4 regions of the Halomonas sp. 5021 genome follow, and region 3 is predicted to be linked to each of the others. Evidence: predicted binding sites of a transcription regulator. Region 3 holds the regulator's gene; each other region holds the start of a gene.

Evidence for each region. The regulator sigma-54, encoded in region 3, starts transcription at its own class of promoters, with help from an activator protein. The targets are predictions, from matches to a motif close to TGGCACNNNNNTTGCTNT.
Region 1: a site for sigma-54 is predicted at 1,615-1,632, ahead of R3F64_RS05235 (P-II family nitrogen regulator). Genes of this name have one in related genera too.
Region 2: a site for sigma-54 is predicted at 2,851-2,868, ahead of R3F64_RS15365 (NarK family nitrate/nitrite MFS transporter). Genes of this name have one in related genera too.
Region 4: a site for sigma-54 is predicted at 2,054-2,071, ahead of R3F64_RS05325 (amino acid ABC transporter substrate-binding protein). Genes of this name have one in related genera too.

What each region holds. Positions count from the first base shown of each region.
Region 1 is NZ_JAXOVU010000002.1:332,557-336,682, forward strand. It holds gene R3F64_RS05225 (AraC family transcriptional regulator) at 1-871, opposite strand, end outside; gene R3F64_RS05230 (accessory factor UbiK family protein) at 1,000-1,362, opposite strand; gene R3F64_RS05235 (P-II family nitrogen regulator) at 1,696-2,034, shown strand; gene R3F64_RS05240 (ammonium transporter) at 2,080-3,327, shown strand; gene glnK (P-II family nitrogen regulator) at 3,518-3,856, shown strand; gene R3F64_RS05250 (ferredoxin--NADP reductase) at 3,999-4,126, opposite strand, start outside.
Region 2 is NZ_JAXOVU010000011.1:53,883-58,008, forward strand. It holds gene R3F64_RS15360 (nitrate- and nitrite sensing domain-containing protein) at 12-1,274, opposite strand; gene R3F64_RS15365 (NarK family nitrate/nitrite MFS transporter) at 1,342-2,694, opposite strand; gene R3F64_RS15370 (patatin-like phospholipase family protein) at 2,991-4,037, opposite strand; gene R3F64_RS15375 (murein L,D-transpeptidase catalytic domain family protein) at 4,063-4,126, opposite strand, start outside.
Region 3 is NZ_JAXOVU010000001.1:137,136-141,261, forward strand. It holds gene R3F64_RS00625 (RNA polymerase factor sigma-54) at 62-1,483, opposite strand; gene lptB (LPS export ABC transporter ATP-binding protein) at 1,588-2,337, opposite strand; gene lptA (lipopolysaccharide transport periplasmic protein LptA) at 2,348-2,842, opposite strand; gene lptC (LPS export ABC transporter periplasmic protein LptC) at 2,846-3,424, opposite strand; gene R3F64_RS00645 (KdsC family phosphatase) at 3,431-3,967, opposite strand; gene R3F64_RS00650 (KpsF/GutQ family sugar-phosphate isomerase) at 3,989-4,126, opposite strand, start outside.
Region 4 is NZ_JAXOVU010000002.1:350,049-354,174, forward strand. It holds gene R3F64_RS05320 (amino acid ABC transporter permease) at 1-880, opposite strand, end outside; gene R3F64_RS05325 (amino acid ABC transporter substrate-binding protein) at 972-1,997, opposite strand; gene speE (polyamine aminopropyltransferase) at 2,226-3,092, opposite strand; gene hemE (uroporphyrinogen decarboxylase) at 3,089-4,126, opposite strand, start outside.

The DNA.
Region 1 (4,126 bases), on a different contig from region 3:
AGCCACAGGTGTGGGCGGCTTGCTGAACACTCATCCCACGTTGAAGAGCCTGATAGGCTTTGGCCAGTCGGCATTGGCGTAGATGCTCAAAAATTGAGCAGCCATAGCGGGCACGAAATTTCTGGCGCAGGCTGCTTGGACTCATCGCCACTTCTCTTGCCAGGTCGCTGAGGCAGTAGGCGTGCTCGGGATGGGACGCCAACCGGGTATGGAGGGCGGCTAAACGCGCCTCGTCGCGGGCCGGTATAATCGGCTGCGCCTGAGCTGGGTCTTGCCGCGCACATTGGGGTAACCCTTCACCCAGCAGTTGCAGGGCCAGGCCTTGCCAGATCAGTGGCTGGCGCCAGTCGGCCAGTGGTTCGGCGGTGGTATGGCGTAACATCTGCGTAAAGGCGTCCGACAAGCGCCAAGGGTATAAGCCCGGCGTTGGGGGCGTCGATGGCAGGTCCAAGTTGGTGGTGGCGAGCACTGCCAGGTTCACTGTGTGCAGCCTTGCCTGAGCCGGCTGAAAAACGGTCAGCGGCTGCTCGGCAGTGAAATGGACGCACATGCCGTCGCCTGCCTTGAGTTCCAGGCGTTGATCCCCCAGGCGGGCGGTGATGTGCCCCTCGAGTACCACGCTGATAAACCAGGGCACTGTCTGGCGAGAGGCTGAGCTATAGGCGCAGTTCACGCATAGATCGGAAAGCGTCAAGTGCATTGCTTGAGGCAGGGCAACGTCGCGAACGCTGCCGGTGGCGACGCTCGCCCCGGCAGATGCATTGCGAACGCGATAGTCAATACCGAAACGCTGGCCTAGCTGGGCAAGCGTCCCCGGTGTTAGCTCATAAAGCGGTTGACTGACTTGAGGGCCGAAGGTGGCGGTGGTCATGCGTGCATCACGTAACGGTGAAATTCGGCAATGCATCAAAATGGGGCATTGATGCATTGCCTGCATCATTGAATGCGAATTACGTTACCATGTGCACAATAATAATCAATGATATCTATTCGCATTCATCATTGCGATTTGGATTCGTCTTGATCTTCCTTGGTGTCGACGTTATCGGAATCCGCCTGGGGCTCTGCGGGTAGCGGCGGTGCCTCGGCTTCGACGGGCGTCGAGGCATCGGCTGCCTGGGCGTCCACGGCGGCTTCGAGGCTGGCGACCTGGCGTTCCAGCGCTTCTACCCGTGAGCGGGTGCGCTGCAATACGTCCATCAAAATATCGAAGTCCTCCCGGGACACCAGTTCCAGGCGGTCAAAGGCCCCCCGCACCACCTGATGAACCCCTTTCTGGATATCTTCAGGCGCTTGGGAAGCGTTCTGCAAGCGGTCGCCGATTTGCTGGGCGAGTCGGCTAATATGGTCTTGAGGCGCCATGGCTTTCTCCTAACGGTCAATGTCTCGATACAGCTATCTGATCATCAGGATACGCAACCCAGGCGGGATTCGCATGCTTCTTGGGCTAATTTGTGCCGCTGGCTGATGCCCTACGGTGGGGCGTTTGCGTTTTGCCTTTGAGCAATTTTGGTGCAATACCCGGCTTGTTAGCGTGTATGGCGGGCGGTGAGTCGCCAGTATGCCCCACACTATTGCCTTTAAATAAATGAAATATAAGTAAAAAAAATCAGATGGCACGGTATGCGCATTAGTGGAGCAGGCACTTTTTTTGGGCGGCTCGGCCGCTCCTTAATCCAGCAGGGGAGATTCGGGATGAAACTCATCACCGCCATTATCAAGCCATTCAAGCTCGACGACGTTCGCGAAGCACTGGCCGACAACGGTGTTCAGGGCATTACCGTCACCGAAGTTAAAGGCTTCGGCCGTCAAAAAGGCCATACCGAGCTATATCGCGGCGCTGAATACGTGGTCGATTTCTTGCCCAAGGTAAAAGTCGAGGTCGCCGTGGACGACGGTCGCCTCGAAAGCGTGCTCGATGCGATCTGCAGCGCGGCCAACAGCGGCAAGATCGGCGACGGCAAGGTATTTGTCACGCCGCTTGAAGACGTTATTCGGATTCGGACGGGTGAGCGCGGTGCGGACGCCGTTTAAACCTGGCTTTACGGGTCATTTCTTTAGTTCAACGGGGAACTTACAATGAATGAGTTGACTGATCTGAGCTACGCGCTCGATACGTTTTACTTTCTGATCTGCGGTGTGCTGGTCATGTGGATGGCCGCTGGCTTCTCCATGCTGGAAGCTGGCCTGGTGCGTTCCAAGAACACCGCTGAAATTCTCACCAAGAATATCGCGCTGTTTGCGATTGCCTGCACCATGTACCTGCTGGTGGGCTACTACATCATGTACTCCGGCAACGCCGGTGGCTTCCTGCCCAACCTGGGCTTCCTGATCGGCGCTGAGAACAGCGTGGATGCGGTCACCGCCGGTGGCGATGACGCACCTTACTATTCCATGCGTTCCGACTTCTTCTTCCAGGTCGTCTTTGTCGCAACCGCAATGTCGATCGTCTCGGGTGCGGTCGCTGAACGCATGAAATTGTGGGCCTTCCTGGCATTTGCTGTCGTCATGACTGCCGTGATCTATCCGGTATCTGGCTACTGGACCTGGGGCGGCGGCTGGTTGGCCGAAGTTGGCTACTCTGACTACGCCGGTTCGGGCATTGTACACCTTGCCGGTGCCGCAGCCGCGTTGGCAGGCGTTATCGTGCTGGGTCCGCGTAAGGGCAAGTACGGCAAAGATGGTTCTATCCACGCGATTCCGGGTGCCAACATGCCGCTGGCGACGCTGGGTACCTTCATTCTGTGGATGGGCTGGTTCGGCTTTAACGGTGGCTCTGAATTGAAACTGGCCGCGGTTGATTCCGCCAATAACGTCGCCCAGGTGTTCGTGAATACCAACGCCGCGGCTGCCGGTGGTGTGATTGCCGCCCTGATTCTTGCCAAGCTGTGGTTCCGTAAAGCGGACCTCACCATGGCGCTCAACGGCGCGCTGGCTGGCCTGGTGGCAATTACTGCCGACCCGCTGTCGCCTTCGGCACTGGGTGCGACGATTATCGGTGCGATCGGTGGTCTGATCGTGGTGGCTGCCATCGTCACGCTGGATAAGCTGAAACTGGACGATCCAGTCGGTGCCATCTCCGTTCACGGTGTGGTGGGTATCTGGGGCGTGCTGGCTGTGCCGTTGAACAATGATGGCGCCTCTTTCGGCCCGCAGCTTATCGGTATCTTGGGTATCTTCGCCTGGGTCTTCATTGCCAGCCTGATCGTATGGCTGATCCTGAAAGCCATCATGGGTATTCGCGTCAGCGAAGAAGATGAGTACGAAGGCGTCGATATCGCCGAGTGCGGTCTTGAAGCCTACCCTGAGTTCGGTATCAAAAAATAACGGGTCGGCGCCCAAACCTTATTGGGTGCCAACCAGAAGAGCCCGAGTGCTCGTTACTAGCCTCCCTTCACGGGGAGGCTTTTTTTATTCTGCGCCGGTAGCGGTGTATGCTGATAGGTAACGGATAGCGAGCAGGGCGCTAGGCTTGTTATCTTTCATTATCATGGCTACCCAGCTAGAGGATCTCGCAATGAAACTAATCTCTGCCATTATCAAGCCATTCAAGCTTGATGACGTGCGCGAATCGCTCTCCGACATTGGCGTACAGGGCATTACCGTCACCGAAGTCAAAGGTTTTGGTCGTCAGAAGGGCCACACCGAGTTATACCGCGGTGCTGAATATGTGGTTGATTTTCTACCCAAAGTGAAGCTCGAAGTGGCGGTTGACGACGACATGGTCGAGCAGGTCATCGAGGCGATCACCCAGGTAGCGAATACCGGCAAAATCGGCGATGGCAAGATTTTCGTCATGCCGCTTGAGCAAGTGATTCGTATCCGTACCGGCGAGACCGGTAAAGACGCGGTATAACGACCCGCGCGCCAGAACACGAAACCCCCGCCAAGCGATGCTGTTAGGCACCGAGTGGCGGGGGTTTTTATTGGGCGAGTTGTCGCTGAGAGAGCTACTTGTTGAGGAAGTGACTCGTTGAAAGAGTGACTCGTTGAGAGCGTTACTTTTCGACAAAAGCCCGTTCGATGACGTAGTCGCCCGGCTCACCCATGCGTGGCGAGATGTTCAGGCCCAGTTCGTCGAGTAGCGCGCTGGTGTCGTCGAGCATGGCCGGGCTGCCACAAATCA
Region 2 (4,126 bases), on a different contig from region 3:
AGGTGAAAGCGTTAATGCCCGGCTTCTTTGCGCTTGAGCATGGTGGATAGGTCGAGAATCGACTGCGCCATGTCCGCCATGCTTTTGCTCTGATTCATCGAGGTAGTGCGCAGAAACCGGTACGCTTCTTCTTCTGTCATGTCCTGGTGGGCCATGATCAGGCCTTTCGCCCGTTCGATCAGCTTGCGTTCGCGCAGGGCCTTGCGCGTATTTTCCAGCTCGTCGCTAAGCCCCTGTAAGCGGCTTGATTGTGCCTGGGTCAATTCGATCAATGATCGGCCCAGGGGCGAATTAAGCGCATTGGCGGTCAAGTCTCCCAGTGGCTCACCGCTGCTCAAGGCGAGCAGTTGCTCGCAAGGCGCCGGCGAATTACGGCAAGGCTCCGTCTTGGCTTTTTCCAGCGCGACATTGGCTTGTTGTATCTTGCTATGGCACAGGGCGGTCAACTGAGCGTTGCAGGCATCTTCCACGTTTTTAATGCTGTCGATGCGCAGCGTGGTGAGCTCATACCAGGTTTCACCCAGTGAATCCGATGTGTCTGGATGCGAGGCCCGCTGGCGGGCAATATCGCGCAATTGATGGATGCCTGAGAGCGTGCGTGGCGACAGCTCCGCTTGCCAATGTTGCTGTGCTTCGGGAGAAGCGAATTCCTCAAAGGTATCAAAGCAGCGCTGCTGGTCGTCGATCAGTTGGCCAAGCAATGCGCTATGGGCATCGTCAAAATACCCCTGGGTAAAGCCAAAGGCGCCGCATGCGCGTTCCTGTCCCGCCAGTTCTTTGCCTTGCATTAAATGGAAAATGGCGACCAGGGCGCGGGTGATATCAGGGTCGACAGCCGTGTCGGCTGCTTCAAAGACAATCGCCAGCAGCCCGCTGGTCAATTGATTGAATGCCTGAGTTGCCGCATCGGGTGTAATGGCAAAGGTGTCAATGGCGTGGCGCAGCGTGCTGAGTTCATCCAGCGCTGCCCATACCATGGCAATGCGGCGCAGCAGGCGCGCAGCCGCCTGGGGACGCGCTTCCTTGCTTAATGCCTCGAGGCGACGACGCATCAGTGCTTCGGCATCCTGGCTATGCTGGCGGTAAGTCGCGCGACGTTCTTTAAAGCGGCTGCCCTGGGAAACCAGGAAAACCGTCGACGCGCCCCGCTCACGCTGCAGCATGTGAATGAAGTGGCTGATGTCGCCCACAATGTCACAGGTTGTCGCCAGATGGGTCAGGTTGTCGATATCGCAGCGTTTGGCGGTTAACAGAAGCTGTTGAGCTGAAGACATAATGCGTTTCCTTTGTGCTCACCGCCATTGATTGCGCACTTCCCTGGAAGTGCGCAATCGGCGTCGTTTAGCGTAACGATAGGGCACCCGCGCCGGTATCGTCGCCCACCGCCTCTCGGTAGGCGGCTGCCTCTTCGGCTTCTTGCGCATCGGAGAAGCGTACCAGCAGGACGCACGAGGCCAAGGCAAGGACGGCTAACCCCAGGTAGAAGAGGCCTTGCTGATAGGTCAGGCTTTCACTGCGGAACAGGAAGGCGGCAGAGACGGCGCCAACGTTGCCGCCTGCGCCCACAATACCGGCCACCGCGCCCAGGGCTTTTTTATTGATGAAGGGTACCACCCCGTAAGTCGCACCTTCGGCCATCTGCACAAACAGGCTGAACACCAGCATGATACCGATCGCCAGGCTTAGTACATGCATTTGTGAAAAAGCGATCAGGGCGATGCCTTCACAAATGAGAGCGACCATTAACCAGCGCACGCGCCCCTTCAGGCCCCCCAGTTTGGCAAACAAGTCAGAAAATATGCCGCCCAGCGTACGGGCAAATATATTCATCAAGCCAAACAGGCCGGCAATCAGACCTGCGGTGGCAAGTGTCAGGTCAAAATTATCGAAAAAGTAGATGGCGGCGATGTTATTGATCGTCAGTTCCACGCCAAAACAAATCCCATACACGACGAACAGCGCCCACACGCGAATATCTTTTGCCGCGACGGTAAAGCTTTGTAGCGCGCCGTTTTCGCCGCTGGCGGGCGGTAGCTCGCCGCGAGCGCGCAGCTCGTCAAAGTTGCCATCGGGCGCATCCTGGGTAAATAGCCAATAGGCAATGCCGGTGAAGAACAGCACAACGCCTGGCACGACCATGGCTAACCGCCAGCCCAACGCCTCGTTAACTCCAAGCATCAACATACCGGCAAATATCAACGGCATGACGATCTGTGTCGTGCCGCCGCCCAGGTTCCCCCAGCCCGCACTGGTGGCGTTGGCGGTACCCACGACATTGGGCGCAAACATGATGGAAGTATGGTATTGAGTGATAACAAACGACGCACCGATGGCCCCAATCGCCAGGCGTGCAAGCAGGAAGGTTTCAAAGCTGTCGGCCAGGCCGATGCCCATCACCGGAATGGAGCCGAGCAGCAACAAGCCGGAATAGGTCTTTCGTGGCCCGAGGCGGTCGCATAATACGCCGATCACCAGGCGGATAATGACGGTGATCGCGACCGAGGCGATGATGGTGTTACCGATCTGGGTCTGGGTGAGAGCTAGGTCTTCACGTACCACCGCCATGAGCGGCGCAATGCCAAACCAGCCAAAAAAGCAGAGATGGAAAGCAAACCACGAAAAATGGAAAGCGCGCATTTGTGGCGTAGAGAAATTGAGCAACCGAATACGGTTGGCTTTGTTGCGAATATCCATGGGATGGCCTCACGGGTTCTGTTACGAGTTCAACACCCTGCGCGTGAACACGCAGCGTCATCGGTTCACGAGAACATGCCTTCTTCATTGAAGGTCAGGTTCGACGCACTCGTACCCGCTTGGGCCTGGTCCACGCCTACCACCACTGCTTACATTTATGCAAAGTGGTTGCCATGGTTGTTTTTTATTATATTAATCAGTTGGTTACTATTGAAGGGAGGGTGTTTGAGGAACAGGTTGAAAGATAAATATCATGCTAATGCTGCATCATTGGGCATCAGCAGGCCTGGTTTGGCTTAGTTTGGTGCTGTAGCAGGCGCCGGGCTTTCATCCAGATAGACATCGTCGATATCCAGCGTGGAGCGTTCGCCGAGCGCGTCGATGTTGTCTTCCAGCCAGCGGTCGGCGGCGGCATGGCCCTGTTCAAACAGGTGGCATAGAAAGGGCCACTCGGCATTCAGCTTGCTGGATACCGACAGTGGCAGTAACGCACCTTCACCGCTGATGCGGTGGAACAACGCCTGCTGATAGCAGTTCTCGATACCCTGGGCGTCAAGCACCTGTTTAAGCATGGCGATCATGCGCACCTCTTTGATCAGCGCTGAATTGAAGGTGATTTCATTAAGGCGGTTCATGATGGCTGACGCCGTGGTGGGTAAGTCGTCTCGTCGAATGGGGTTGATCTGAACGAGCAGAATATCGCGTGCGCTACATTCCTCCATCAGCGGGAAAAGCGCCGGATTCCCCATGTAGCCGCCATCCCAATAGGCTTCTCCGTCAATTTCAACGGCCTGGAACACAAATGGCAGGCAAGCGGAGGCCATGACCGCATCAAGGCTCATCTCATGCCGACGAAAGACCCGCTGCTTACCGGTACGGACGTTGGTGGCAGTCACGAAGAGTTTGAGCTGTTCACAGCGGCGGACCCGATCAAAGTCGATCCGTTCGGCCACAATGTTGCGTAGAGGATTCACGTTGAGAGGATTGAACTGATAGGGCGAGACCAGCCGACTCATCAGGTCCATGGCGATATAACCCGGCGAGTGTTCGAGACTCCAGTTCCCGGTCAGCTTGTCCAGCGGTGAGCGACGAATAGGGCTTGCCATCCCCGCTCGGCTGACGGCCCGCCAGAAATCGTGCAAGGCCTCGCGGGCGGTTTCTTTATCGCCCCGGGTGAGCGCGTCGGCCATGACCACGCCGTTCATCGCACCGGCACTGGTGCCGCTGATGCCCTCGATCTCGACCCTTGAGTCCGCCAGTAAGCGGTCAATGACGCCCCAGGTGTAGGCGCCATGAGAACCACCGCCCTGTAATGCCAGGTCTAACGATTTAGGTTGCGTCATCGACTTGCCTCCTGGGTATAAGTCGTTAAAAACGGTGGGCAAGTGACGGTGCGTTAGGGCAGTTGATCACCTGTGAGGTTGCCACCCAT
Region 3 (4,126 bases):
GTCCTTCGATTGTAACCCTTTTTGGCGTTAAGCAAAGCCCTTGTGTTGAGTTTCCGTTTGCTTAACGTAAGCGACGCCGTTCGCTGGACGAAGGGATGCCCATGCCTTCGCGGTATTTGGCAACCGTGCGACGTGCCACGTGGATGCCGGCTTCCTCCAGCAGGGTGACCAGACGGCTATCTGACAAAGGTTTGCCGGGGGGTTCTTCCTGAATCAGTTTTTTGAGACGAGCGCGAATGGCCGTGCTGGAGTGGCTGTCGCCGTCCTGGCCACTGATCTGGCTGGAAAAGAAGTATTTAAGCTCGAAAATGCCCCGCGGTGTATGGATGAACTTCTGGGTGGTGACGCGAGAGATGGTCGACTCATGCATCTCTACCGCATCGGCAATATCGGCCAGTATAAGCGGTTTCATGGCCTCTTCGCCGTGTTCGAGAAAGCCGATCTGGCGAGTGATGATTTCGCGGCCGACGCGTAACAGGGTGTCGTTGCGGCTGGAGAGGCTTTTGATCAGCCAGCGGGCTTCCTGCAAGTGATCCTTGAGGAACTGGTTATCATGACTCTTGTCGGCGCGCTTGATCAGGCTAGCGTAGTCGGGTTGAATCCTGAGCTTGGGTAAGGCCTCTGGGTTGAGTTCGAGGTGCCAGCCTTCGTTATCGTGGCGAACCACCAGGTCGGGAATCACGTAGCTATCGTCAGTGGCGCTGTAAACGCTGCCGGGGCGCGGGTCCAGGCTTCTGATCAGTTGGATGACGTCATCGAGTTGCGCATCGTCCAGGCCGAGTCTTCGCTTGAGGAGGCGCTGATCATTTTTACCCAGCGCTTCAAGGAACTGGCGAACCAGACGCCGCGCAGGAATCAGCAGCGGTGTATCACCGGGTAGTGCGGCGAGCTGAAGCATCAGGCATTCGCGAAGATCGCGGGCGAAGATGCCGGTGGGCTCGAACTGTTGCAGTCGCAGTAGAATGGTCTCAACCTCGCGCTGGCTGAGGCCTTCCACGCCCTGGTCTCGCAGTCCTTCGCGGATATCGGCAAGGGGCTGGGTGAGATAACCGTTAGCATCCAGTGCGTCAATCAGGCTCTCGGCCACCAACTGTTCACGTTGGCTCAAATCGGTCATGGCGAGTTGCCAGAGGAGGTGGCCATGCAGCGTTTGCCCGGTGGCCTGGCGCTCGAAGTCAGGTCCCTCGCTACTTGTGCTGCCACTGCCCATCGTATCCTGATAGGTATCTGACCAGTCGCTATCGACGGATAGCTCCTTGGGAATGCTATCTGCCCACTCGCTTGCTTCCGGCTCGCTGTCAGCTTGCTCGCTTTCGCTGAACTCATCTTCCTGCTCGAGCATGGGGTTGGCGTCAAGCGCTTGCTGGATTTCCTGGCGTAAATCGAGCGTTGATAGCTGTAGCAGGGCAATTGCCTGCTGCAGCTGGGGTGTCATGGTGAGCTGAGTGCCGATCCGCAGTTGAAGAGAAGCTTTCATGACCATCTGAGAACCACTCGTTTATCGGAAAGCATCCACCCTAGTGCGAGTTGTGTTTGGGTGCAAGTGCAATAAGTATGCCATCGGCAATAAATATGCCATTGCTGGCTTTAGAGACGGAAATCAGCACCTAGGTAAACGTCACGCACCTCCTGGTTGTCAAGAATAGCGGCCGGCGAACCGCTGGCGATAATATGCCCGTCGCCGACGATATACGCCACATCGCAAATATCCAGCGTTTCACGCACGTTATGATCGGTAATCAATACGCCAATACCTCGCTCCTTCAAGGCGCGGATGATCGACTTGATATCGCCCACGGAGATGGGGTCTACACCTGCGAAAGGCTCATCAAGCAGGATGAACGCAGGCTCTGTCGCGAGGGACCGGGCGATCTCGACGCGGCGCCGTTCGCCTCCGGAAAGGCTCATGCCCATATTGTCGCGGATGTGGGTAATGTGGAACTCTTCCAGGAGTGTTTCCAGGCGTGCTTCGCGTCCGGCTCGATCCAGGTCGTGACGGGTTTGTAAAATGGCCATGATGTTGTCGGCGACGGAGAGTTTGCGAAAGATCGACGCCTCCTGGGGCAAATAGCCAATGCCTGCCTTGGCGCGCTCGTGCATGGGTGCTCGGGAAAGGTCCAGGCTATCAATCCCGACGCTGCCTGCATCTGCCTTGACCAGGCCGACAATCATGTAGAATGAAGTGGTTTTACCGGCGCCGTTGGGGCCGAGCAAACCGACGATGCTGCCTTGTGAGATATCCAGGTTGATGTCTTTTACGACGCGTCGGCGCTTGTAGCTTTTCGCCAAATGGCGGGCGTATAGCGTTCGTGTTGCGCTGTTGTCGGCAGCTGCCATCAGGCTCTCCTTATCCCTCGGGTTGCAGCGTCATGCGGATGCGCTGCGACTCTTGATTGTCGACGTCGGAGCGCGCCTTGACGAACTCGCGGTCGATAAAGTATTCCAGCCGCCCCCCGGTGAAGCGGTCGCCTTGCTGGATGATTTCCGCCTGGTCAATCAACTCGACGCGTCGCTCGGCGACATGGTAGATCACCCTTCGACCCCAGCCTTCCATCGGGCCATCCTGGTCTTCGGGCTGCCGCCGCAAATAGGCCCGTTCGCCCAGCGCCGTGGCCCGCGAGAGCTCGCCTTCCTCATTTCGCTGGATTTCCACTTCGTCGCCTCTTATCAGCATGTTGCCTTGGCGAACTTCGACGTCGCCGGTGTAGACCGCTGTACCGGCGCGCTGATCCAGGTCGAGCTGGTCGGCGACGACTTCAACCGGTTGCTGGTGATTATCTGCGGTTGCGTAAAAAGGCACTAGGCAGGCAGCAGCCATCGCCGTGTAGATAAACGCTTTCATGTTTCATTCCTGTCCGGGTTGCGTCTCCGGAGGGTGGTGGCCTTGAACGTTACCTTCGAGGCGCACCTCCTCCTCGTTGAGCCATGCATCCATTCGCTGTGCTGTCATGCGCTGGGGCGGTTGCTGGAGCAGCACATGAGTATTACTCCACGCATGGGCGGTTTTCCCCTCATAGTGCAGAACGTCCGTGTCGAGCTGCCAGCCTTCATCAGGGGCGATCAATCTTGCATTGCCCGAAAGCGTCAGCTCCTGGGAACGGGTATTCAGCGTACCTATCTCTGACGTGGCGTTCCAGATACGTCGCTCGCTGTCATAAAGCGTGGCGTGCGGCGTTTCGGCGAGTGTTGAGGCGGATTGGGGGGTATGTACCAGACGAGGCGTGGTTAACCCCTGCTGAATATTCCCCTGTTCATCAAACAGTGTAAGCTCGGCATTGTGAAGGACATGACCTGGCTCCTCGGCTCGGGCTTCCGGGTCTGTCGGGACAGTCTGTGGGCCACCTGGGTCCAGCCATACCAGAAAGCCACCCAGAGCCAGCACTATCAGGGCCAGTCCCAGGCGCGTGCGCAGTGTCTTCAGCATAGTGCCTCAGCCGTGTAGATAAGTATCGACGACGGCACCCCAGTGGCCCTGAGCATCGAGTAACGTATCGCAGACTTCGCGGACAGCGCCGTGTCCCCCCAGGCGTTCGGTGACCCAGTCAGCGTGGGTGTGCATGTAGTCAGGGGCGTTGGGTACCGTGATGCCAACCCCCGAACGCTTGATGCTGGCCAGGTCGGGAAGGTCGTCACCGCAATAGGCAACCTGAGACAAGTCAAGCTCCAGGCGTTGGCACAGGCCGCGGAGGACGGCCAGTTTATCTTCGCAGCCTTGATAGACGTGGGGGATGCCCAGAGCGGCGGCACGTTGGCTGACCATGGGGGAGTCGCGGCCGGTGATCAAGGCCACTGAGATGCCCGCACGTTTCAACAACTTGAGTCCATGGCCGTCCTGGGTGTGGAAGGCTTTTATTTCGACACCGTCGGCTTGAAAGTAGAGGCGACCATCGGTAAGCACACCATCGACATCAAGGGCAAATAAGCGAATGCGACGTAGTCGGTCGAGTAGGTCAGCAGAAAGGGTCATTAGGACTCCGGTCGATTTAAGTTAAATAACGCCGCTGGCAAGCAGGTCATGCATATGCAGCGCGCCTATCGGGCGCTGGTGTTCGTCCACTACGGCCAGCGCGGTAATGCGGTTGTCTTCCATGATACGAACGGCTTCCGCCGCGAGAAGGTCGGGAGA
Region 4 (4,126 bases), on a different contig from region 3:
GCCCATGAGGGATCGCCTGAATACCCGAACGCACAATTTCGGCAATGAACGACGCGGTGTAGATGGACAGCGCCAGCCACAGGGCTAGAAACTCGGGAATGATGGTGATGCCACCGCCAAAGTTGAAGCCGCGCAGTACCGGCATTTCCCAGGTCACCGGTACACCCGTGACGACGAGCACCAGTAGTGGAAGACCAAAAATAATCACCAGGGACATCCAGAAAACCGGCAGGCGTTTGCCGGTGGCTTCATGGCGACGTTTATTCCAGACAATCAGCGCGATACTGGCAACGATCGCCACCACAAAGGTGGCAGGAATCAGTCCGAAGCCTGACTCGAACAGCGGTTGGGGCAGATATAGCCCACGCACATTGAGAAAGATGGCTTCGCCAAACGCCATGCTCTCCCGGGCGCTGGGTAGAGCCCGCAGTACCGCGAAGTACCAGAAGAAAATCTGCAACAGCAGCGGAATATTACGGAAGGTTTCGATGTAGGCGTTGGCTAACCTAGCGATCAGCCAATTGGGCGAAAGCCGCGCGATACCGACAATAAAACCGATAATCGAGGCGGCCAACACACCCAATCCACCGACCAGCAGCGTGTTAAGCAGGCCGATCACGAAAGTACGGCCGTAGCTACTCTGGGAGGAGTACTCGATCAAGGTCTGGCCAATACCGAAGCCGGCGGTGTTGCTTAAAAAGCCAAAGCCAGTGGTGATGCCTCGAGCCTCAAGGTTGGCTTGGGTGTTGCCGATTATATAGATAAGAAAAGCCACCACAGCGGTGACTAAGAGGATTTGGAAAATAAGCGCGCGCTTCGCGCGGTCTCGCCAGAACGGCGGCTTTTGGCCGACGGGGCGAGCATTGGGTCGTACAGACATGGGTGGCGTCTCCGCGATACGGAAAGTCAATCAGATGGCCCGCCTATACCCTGGCAACAGGGCATGGCGGGCCAGGGGTCAAGCGAGACGCTTAGCGAATCGGCGGAGCATACTGGAAGCCACCGTCAGTCCACAGGGCGTTGACACCGCGTTCAATTTCAAGCGGTGAGCCCATGCCCACGTTGCGGTCGAAGCTTTCAGCGTAGTTGCCGACTTGGCTGATGATGTTGTAGGCCCAGTCAGCCTCCAGTCCCATGCCTTCGCCGTAGTTGCCATCCTGGCCGAGCAGTCGTGCAACATTGGGGTCTTCAGACGATGTCATCTCGTCGACATTTTCGCTGGTAACACCGTATTCTTCAGCGTTGATCATGGCGAACAGCGACCATTTCACGATGTTGAACCAGGTATCATCGCCCTGGCGTACCACGGGGCCCAGCGGTTCTTTGGAGATCACGTCCGAAAGAATCATTGAGCCTTCAGGGTTATCTAGCTGGATACGCAGGGCGGCCAACTGAGAAGTGTCGGATGTCAGTACGTCACAGCGTCCTGCCTGGTAGCCGCCCACGGTTTGTTCGGAGGTATCAAATACGATGGGGTTGAATTCCATGTCATTAGCACGGAAGTAGTCGGCGAGGTTTAGCTCGGTGGTGGTACCTGACTGAATGCAGATGGACGCACCGTTTAACTCATCTGCGCCCGTAATCCCCAGATCCCGTGACACCATGAAGCCTTGGCCGTCATAGAACGTTACGCCGGTGAAATTGAGACCCAACGTGGTGTCGCGCGTCGTGGTCCAGGTGGTGTTGCGTGACAGTACATCCACTTCGCCAGACTGCAGGGCCGTGAAGCGCTCTACGGCATTGAGGGAAATGTAGTCAACCGCGTCGGCATCACCGAGTACGGCGGCGGCGACGGCGCGGCAGACGTCAACGTCAAGCCCTTGCCAATTGCCATCGTCATCCGGTGCCGAGAAGCCGGGTAAGCCATCGCTGACGCCGCAACGAACGGCGCCGTTATCCCGGGTATCTTCCAGCGTGTCGGCCTGAGCGGTGGTCATACCCGCAAGGGTAATCGAACCAGCAGATACCAGCAGCGCCAAGTGTTTTTTATTCAACATGTAGGTTCCCTCGAATTGTTTGAAATCGTTATCCATGCCGTAGCATGTGACTAAACCTAGCAAGGAAGATGCCAAAAGGGGTACAGGCGCTGATTCAGCGCTTTTCAACGATAAATCGAACGTTTGATACGAACGTCTAGGTGCAAAAAATAAAAATGCCCACCCTCCCTGCACCTTTGTGGGGCGGGGAGGCAGTGGGCAATGATGAAAAGCGGTCTTCTGGCGGGATTATTTGGCGGCGATGGCCCTGCGCATGAACGGTGGTAACGCCAGTGCGCCGCGATGGGCTTCCAGCGTGTAGTACTCAAGCGGCAGGTCGTGGTTGGCAACTGCTTGCTCGCGAAAGGTGTTCACGTCGGTGTTTTTGCCTGCCAGTGTCACGCTCCACCAGCCGGACGGATACACTGGCTGCGGGAAGGGCAGCGTGGCGACGCTGTCAAACCCGGCTTCCTGCATGTCGTTGCGCAGTTCACGAATGATGGTGCCGCTATGGTAAAGCGGCGATTCGCTCTGCTGTACCATGACGCCGCCGTCTTTAAGGATGCGATGGCAGCGCCTTAAGAAATCGGTTTTAAACAGGCCCTCGGCTGGGCCAACCGGGTCGGTGGAGTCGATAATCAGTACATCGATGCTCTCGTCGGGGGTATCGTCCACCCACTTGACGCCATCGGCGAACAGCAGCTCGGCGCGGGGATCATTGTTCGATTCCACCAGCGCTGGAAAGAAGCGCTCGGAGGCTTTGGTGACTTCCTCGTCGATATCTATCTGGGTGACGTGTTCAACGCCAGGGTGACGCAATACTTCTTTGAGTGTCCCGCAGTCGCCGCCGCCAATGATCACCACCCGCTTGGGGGCCTGATGGGTGAACAACGCCGGATGGGCAATCATCTCGTGGTAGAGAAAGTTATCGCGGTCGGTGAGCATCACGCAGCCGTCCAGCACCAGCAGGTTGCCATAGGTCTCGGTGGCATAGACTTCCAGGTGCTGATAGGCGCTTTGCACATCCAGCAGTTTATCAGTGACTTTCAGCGAGAAAGCACTGCCGTGGCTATCGAAGACTTCGGTAAACCACTGGTCGTCACGTAATTTGCTCATGGCTGGGCTCCCGGATGTGCATCGTTCGATTGGGTCGCGATGCTCTGATGATATTGCGGGCTAAGGTCGTGCAGCGCTTCCATGAAGGCGGTGACATGATCCGGGTTGGTGAACTGGCTGATGCCGTGGCCCAGGTTAAAGATATGCCCGGGACCATGGCCGTAGCTTTCCAGCACGCGGGCAACTTCGGCGCGGATCGCGGAAGGCCGCGCGAACAGCACGTTGGGGTCCAGGTTGCCCTGTAGCGCGACCTTGTGGCCGACCCGGGCGCGGGCATCGGAAAGCTCTGTGGACCAGTCGATGCCCACGGCATCGGACCCGGCACAAGCGATGTGTTCCAGCCACTGGCCGCCATTCTTGGTGAACAGAATCACTGGCACCCGGCGCCCGTCATGCTCGCGGATCAGCCCGGCGACAATCTGCTCCATATAGCGCAGCGAAAACTCGAGGTACGCCGGGGTGGTCAGCGCGCCGCCCCAGGTATCGAAAATCTGTACCGCCTGGGCGCCCGCACGAATCTGCGCGTTAAGGTAGTCGGTCACCGCGTGGGCCAGGGTGTCCAGCAACTGGTGCATGGTATCCGGCGTGTCATAGAGCATGGTTTTCAGGTGGCGAAAATCTTTGCTCGAGCTGCCCTCGACCATATAGGTAGCCAGTGTCCAGGGGCTGCCGGAGAAGCCAATCAACGGCATGCGGCCGTTCAGCTCACGGCGAATCGTGGACACCGCACGCATCACGTAATCCAGGTCGCGCTCGGCATCGGGAACGCGGAGCGCGGCGACCTCATCAGCGGTACGCACGGTCTTTTTGAACTTGGGGCCCTCACCGGTTTCGAAATACAGCCCCAAGCCCATGGCGTCGGGAATCGTCAGGATATCCGAAAACAGGATGGCGGCATCCAGCGGGAAACGCTCAAGAGGCTGCAGCGTTACCTCGCAAGCCAGGTCATGGTTTTGGCAAAGGTCCATGAAACTACCTGCATCGGCGCGCTTAGCGCGGTATTCCGGAAGATAGCGCCCTGCCTGGCGCATCAT